DNA from 2 places in the Kitasatospora sp. NPDC057595 genome. Region 1 is predicted to be linked to the other one. Evidence: predicted binding sites of a transcription regulator. Region 1 holds the regulator's gene; the other holds the start of a gene.
What was found. Region 1 encodes HspR, which represses chaperone genes until heat shock. Its sites were predicted from a motif close to TTGAGNNNNNNNNNCTCAA; they were not measured.

Region 1 (3,204 bases):
CGAGAAGCGCCGCAAGGAGTACGACGAGGCCCGCAGCCTCTTCGCCAACGGCGGCTTCCGCCCCGGCGGCCCCGGGGGCACCGGCAGCTACAGCTTCGACTTCGGCGACCTCTTCAGCGGCACCCAGGGCGGCAACACCGGCGGCCTCGGGGACGTCTTCGGCGGCCTGTTCAACCGCGGCGGCCGGCAGGCCCAACCGCGGCGCGGCGCCGACGTCGAGACCGAGGTGACGCTCTCCTTCGAGGAGGCCGTCGACGGTGCCACCGTCCCGCTGCGGATGACCAGTCAGGCCCCCTGCCGGCTGTGCAACGGCACCGGCGCCAAGTCCGGCACCACCCCGCGGGTCTGTCCGACCTGCGTCGGCTCCGGCACCGTCAGCCGCGGCCAGGGCGCCTTCGCGCTCTCCGAGCCCTGCCGGGACTGCCGCGGCCGCGGCATGATCGTCGACGACCCGTGCCCGGACTGCCACGGCAGCGGCCGCGCCAGCTCCGCCCGCACCATGCAGGTCCGGATCCCGGCCGGCGTCCAGGACGCCCAGCGGATCCGGCTCAAGGGCAAGGGCGCCCAGGGCGAGCGCGGCGGCCAGCCCGGCGACCTGTACGTCAGCGTCCACGTCGACTCCCACCCCGTCTTCGGACGCAAGGGCGACAACCTGACGGTGACCGTCCCGGTCAGCTTCCCCGAGGCCGCCCTCGGCGGCACCATCGAGGTGCCGACCCTGAACGGCCCGTCGGTGAAGCTCAAGCTGCCGCCGGGCAGCGCCAACGGCCTCACCCTGCGGGCCCGCGGCAAGGGCGCCACCCGCAAGGACGGCACCCGCGGCGACCTCCTGGTCACCGTGGAGGTCGTGGTGCCCCAGAGCGTCACCGGCGATGCGCTGACCGCCCTGGAGCAGTACCGCGAGGCGACCGCCTCCGACGACCCACGAGCCGCTCTCTTCCGGGCGGCGGAGGGAGCGTGACGACCAGATGACCCCCGACGACCCCATCGGCCCCGGCCTGGGCGAGGGCCTGCCCGGTGGCGGCGGCGCCCGCCGCACCACCCGCCGGACCGCCCCGCAGCCCCAGTACGTGCTGACCGAGGACACCCCGGTCTACGTGATCTCGGTGGCCGCCGAGCTCTCCGGCCTGCACCCGCAGACGCTCCGTCAGTACGACCGGCTCGGCCTGGTCTGCCCCGACCGCACCGCCGGGCGCGGGCGCCGCTACTCCGCGCGCGACATCCAGCAGCTGCGCGAGGTCCAGCGGCTCTCCCAGGACGAGGGCATCAATCTGGCCGGCATCAAGCGGATCATCGAACTGGAGAACCAGGTCACCGCGCTCCAGTCCCGGATAACCGAGCTGGTCGACTCCCTGGAGGGCGCCGCCACCGCGCTCCAGCAGCGCGAGGCCACCATCCACGCCTCCTACCGCCGCGACCTCGTCCCCTACCAGCCGCCCACCCCGCACTCCAGCGCCCTCGTCGTCTGGCGTCCCAAGCGCTGACGGCCCCTGTCGCCACCGCGCACCGCCGCCGGTTTCCCCCTGGCCGGGGGGTGCCGGCGGCACGGCGTTGGTGAGAGAGTGTTGAGGACCTGGACCGAACCGCCGGTCAACGGATCCCGGCCGCCGCGACACGCCGTACCTCTAGGATCGCCGATGAGGCGGCGTGGCCCGTGCCCCTGTTGACCGCTTCCGCCGGTCGATGACAAGGAGACGAGAATGAACGGTCGGGAGCAGAGCGGCGCCGCGGCCGGAGCGCCGCGGATTCTCTCGACCGATGCCCGGGAACTCTATTTGGCCGTCCTCCGCAAGGACGGCAGAATTGCCCGGAAAGGAAACGACCCGGACGAATCACAGGTGTTCGACGAACTCCTGTCGATCGGTCTCCTGGTTCCGGATCTGGACGAACCGCGCATGCTGATCGCGGCCGATCCGGCCCAGCTGTCCGCCAGTCTGAGCCTCACCTGGCAGCGGCAGGCCCTGGAACATTTGTCCCGCGCCGTCTCGCTTCCGACCGAACTGGCCGAACTGGCCGAGGAATTCCACTCGCCGGGCCAGAGCGGCGGGCAGATCGAGTACGTCCGGGGCAAGGCCCTCATCAACCAGCGGGTGCGGCAGTCCACGGCCGGCGGGCTGGAGGAGGCGCTGGCGATGCAACCCGGCGGCCCGCGACCACCGGACGTCCTGGCCGCGAACCTGGAGAGCGACCTGGAGGTCCTCCGGCGCGGCGCGACGATGCGGACGATCTATCACGCCAGCACGCGGTACCACCAGCCCACCCGCGACTACGTCACCACGCTGGCCGCCGCCGGGTGGCAGTTCAGAACGCTCGACGAGCCCTACACCCGGCTCATCATCATCGACCGGCGCATCGCCGTCATCCCGGTCGATGATGACATGAGCCTGGCTGCCTTCATACACGACCAATCAGTCATCGAATACCTGGCCGAGGAAGTGTTCGAGCGGAACTGGGGCCGCGCACTCGAATTCGACGGCCACCCGGCAGTACCGCGCCAAGTGGTATCGAGGCTACGGCAGACCATCATCGAACTGCTGCTCTCGGGAACGAATCACCGAGTCATCGCGCGCCGCCTGGGGATCAGCGAGAGAACGCTCGCCCGGCACATCGCCGAAATGCGCGAGGACTACAACGTGGATTCCCTGTTCCAGCTCGGCTACGTTCTCGGACGGGCCGCCAACGAGGACGACCCCCACGCGTAGCGCGTCCACCGCTCCCGGCCGCGCGTCCACGCGCCGGCACCGGAACCGCGGGCGGCTCAGGTCCAGTTGATGTCGGCGTCGGTGAGGGCCGCGACATGCTCGCTCCGCCCGGTCTCGGCGGACTGCCCCTGCGGCACGCCGGCCCAGGCGATCACCAGGGCCGCCACACCCATGACGAGCGGAAGCAGAACCTTCCGGCCGGATCGGCGCATACGAGACATACGCACATCACTTCCTCTGAATGGATCAGCCACCGGACATCTAGAACGAACGTCCACTCATGGTGCCGTACAACACGGCCCGGTGTCACCATGCTTCCGCCGCCCAGTGCGTCATCTCCCTGCCAGGCATCCAGATGACACCACGCAAACCTGGACGGGGCAGCGGTCACCGATGGACGATCAGTTCGCTCTCGATGGTCCATTGCAGGCTCGCCAAACTTGCCAATGTACCTTCAAATTCTCTGTTCAACCAACGATTCCCCAAGCCCTGTCAGCTGAGC
Region 2 (3,204 bases), on a different contig from region 1:
GGGCGGCCAGGCAGGCGAGCAGGTCGAACTCGGTCGGCGTCAGGTGGACGTCGCCCGAGGCCAGCCGGACCCGGCGCTGCACGTGGTCGATCTCCAGCTCGCCGAAGCGCAGGCTGCCCAGCGCGGGCGTGCGGGCGGCCTGCTGGGCGCGCTCGACGCGGCGCAGCAGCACATTGACCCGGGCGGCCAGTTCGCGCATGGAGAAGGGCTTGGTCATGTAGTCGTCGGCGCCGACGCCGAGGCCGACCAGCAGGTCCGTCTCGTCGTCCCGCGCGGTGAGCATCAGGACCGGTACCGGGCGCTGGGCCTGGATCCGGCGGCACACCTCCAGGCCGTCGAAGCCGGGCAGCATGATGTCGAGGACGACGAGGTCGGGCTGCCAGGTGTGGAAGCCGTCGACGGCGCCCGGGCCGTCGTGGGCCACGGCGACCTTGAAGCCCTCCGCGCCCAGCCGGGCCGCGATGGACTCGGCGATCGTGGGCTCGTCCTCGACCACCAGCACTCTGCGCTGACTGCTCACCGTGCCGCCGGCGTTCTGGTTGTCCTGCTGAATTTCTGTCACGGTCACGCCACCGCCCCCAGGGCTGCGGGCCGGCCACCTGTGGGGATGGCGAAGGCTCCGCTCGTAGTCTTGTTCCGTCGTGGACTGTGCCGGGTCCGCCGTCCCGTCGCGTGCGCGGTGCCGGCGAGCGGGCGTGCGCCGCTCACTTGTCCCGCACACCTCGCAGCGTACGGACAGCGGGTGATTCCCGGCAGGTGGACCGGACATTTCCGGCCCGCGGGCCGGCTTGCCGGGCCGGCCGTCGGGCCCACTCGGAAGTGGGCACGGGCCGATACCTTACCCGGCGTTTTTTCACTCCGTAACGGTACGTATGCACATCGATCGACGCCAAGGCGCCGGTCAGCGGGGACGGGCACCGGTATAGGGGGAGAAGGTATGGACCAATTCGACCACCCCTCGATCCCCCCGCGCCCAGCGTTCTCCCAGCGTGCTCCCAGCCGCCGGCCGTACCGTGGCCACGACAAATCACGGGGGGTGGGATTTCCGGTACGCGCCGGAACGTTGGACACGCGCGGGGGCGACGGTCACGGGCGGCGGAGCGGAGGCGGCATGACGGAGCGACAGGTGCGCGCCGGGCGCGGCGGTCCGCCGTACGGGATGCTCCGGCACGGTCTGCGGGCCGGGGCGGCCGACTGGCTGCTGGCCCGGGTGCCGACCCCGCGGCGCAATCCCTTCGCGCTGGGCTACCTCGCCGTGGTCGGCGTCACCACCACCTTCGCCCAGCTGGCCGACCCGGACCTCGTGCTGCGGCTCCAGGAGGCGTCCAGCTCGGACGGGCACAACCTGCTCCAGCACCCGCTGCGCGCGCTGCTGCTGAGCGGCTTCTGGGTGGCCGGCCCGAACTGGGTGCCCTACCTGTGGGCCTTCGCCCTCACCGTCGCGCCGCTGGAGCGCCGGGTCGGCCCCGTCCGGGCGGCCGCCGTCTTCGCCGCCGGGCACATCGGCGCCACCCTGCTCTCCCAGGGCGTGGTCGTCGTCGGGGTGGAGGCCGGGCGGCTGGAGCCGGCCGCGATGGACTACCTGGACATCGGCGTCAGCTACGGCGTGCTGGCCAGTCTCGGCGCGCTGGCCGGGCTGCTGCGGCCGGGCGGGCGGGTGGTCGCGCTCGGACTGGCCGCCGCGCTGATCGCCGGGCAGATCGCCGAGGACCGGGACCTCGTCACCGGGGTCGGTCACCCGGCGGCGCTGCTGGCCGGGGTGGCGCTGTGGCGGTGGCTGCGCCGCTGGGACGGGCACCGGCCGCGCCGCAACCGGCTCGGAGCGTTCGCCGGGCGCCCCCGTTCGGCTTCCGCGCCGGCCTCCGCGCCGGCTTCCGGGGCGGGGCGGGGTGCGGTGCTGGAGCGGCTCTGAGCCGGGGCCGGTCCCGTTTTTGACGGCCCGGCCGGGACTCCTCGGCCGTTCGCTCACGGCGAACGCGGCCCGGGGAACATCCGGCGGCCGCGAAGCCTTAGTCAGGTCGACTCAAGTTCGCTGACTGGGGAGAGATCATGGCATCGACGTCCACACCGCTCACCCTGCCCGTGCTGCCGCTCGACGACGAGGTCGTCCTGCCGGGCATGGTCGTTCCGCTGGACCTGAAGGACACCGAGGTCCGCGCCGCCGTCGAGGCCGCGCGCGCCGCCGCCCCCGGCAGCACCGGCAAGCCCCAGGTCCTGCTGGTGCCGCGGGTGGACGGCTCGTACGCGGCGGTCGGCACCCTCGCCACCGTCGAGCAGGTCGGCCGGCTGGCCGACGGCCCCAATGCGATCGGGCAGCCGGCCGCGCTGGTGCGCGCGGTGCGCCGGGTGCGGATCGGCGTCGGCACCACCGGGCCCGGCGCCGCGCTCTGGGTGGAGACCACGCCGTTCCGGGAGTCCTCGGTCGGCACCCCGGTGGCCGGGCGGGCCGCCGAGCTGGTCAAGGAGTACAAGAACCTGTCCACCCAGTGGCTGCGCAAGCGCGGCGCCTGGCAGATCGTCGACCGGGTGGCCGCCATCGAGGGTGTCGGCGAGCTCGCCGACAACATCGGCTACGCGTCCTTCGTCACCGCCGAGCAGAAGCTCAAGGTGCTGCTGGAGGCCGACCAGGTCGCGCGACTGGAGTACGCGCTCGGCCTGCTCCGCGACCACCTCGCCGAGGAGGAGGTCAACGACACCATCCGCAAGGACGTCGAGGAGGGCGTGGCCAAGCAGCAGAAGGAGTTCCTGCTCCGCCGCCAGCTGGAGGCCGTCCGCAAGGAGCTGGCCGAGCTGAACGGCGACCCGGCCGACGAGGAGGAGGACTACCGCGCCCGGGTGGAGGCCGCCGACCTGCCGGAGAAGGTCCGCGAGGCCGCGCTCAAGGAGGTCGACAAGCTGGAGCGCTCCAGCGACCAGTCGCCCGAGGGCTCGTGGATCCGCACCTGGCTGGACACCGTCCTGGAGCTGCCCTGGAACGAGCGCACCGAGGACTCCTACGACATCGCCGGCGCCCGCGCGGTGCTGGACGCCGACCACGCCGGCCTGGCCGACGTGAAGGAGCGGATCGTCGAGTACCTGGCCGTCCGCAAGCGCCGGGCCGACCAGGGGCTCGGCCTGGTGGGCGGGCGCCGCGGCGGCGCGGTGCTGGCCCTGGTCGGCCCGCCCGGCGTCGGCAAGACCTCGCTCGGCGAGTCGGTGGCCCAC

Region 2: a site for HspR is predicted at 2,009-2,027, ahead of lon (endopeptidase La). Genes of this name have one in related genera too.

Annotation. Positions count from the first base shown of each region.
Region 1 covers NZ_JBHVGL010000009.1:225,282-228,485, reverse strand. The annotation lists gene dnaJ (molecular chaperone DnaJ) at 1-961, shown strand, start outside; gene ACFU9E_RS16725 (heat shock protein transcriptional repressor HspR) at 969-1,484, shown strand; gene ACFU9E_RS16720 (LuxR family transcriptional regulator) at 1,701-2,702, shown strand.
Region 2 covers NZ_JBHVGL010000019.1:2,040-5,243, forward strand. The annotation lists gene ACFU9E_RS25735 (response regulator transcription factor) at 1-562, opposite strand, end outside; gene ACFU9E_RS25740 (rhomboid-like protein) at 1,112-1,912, shown strand; gene lon (endopeptidase La) at 2,050-3,204, shown strand, end outside.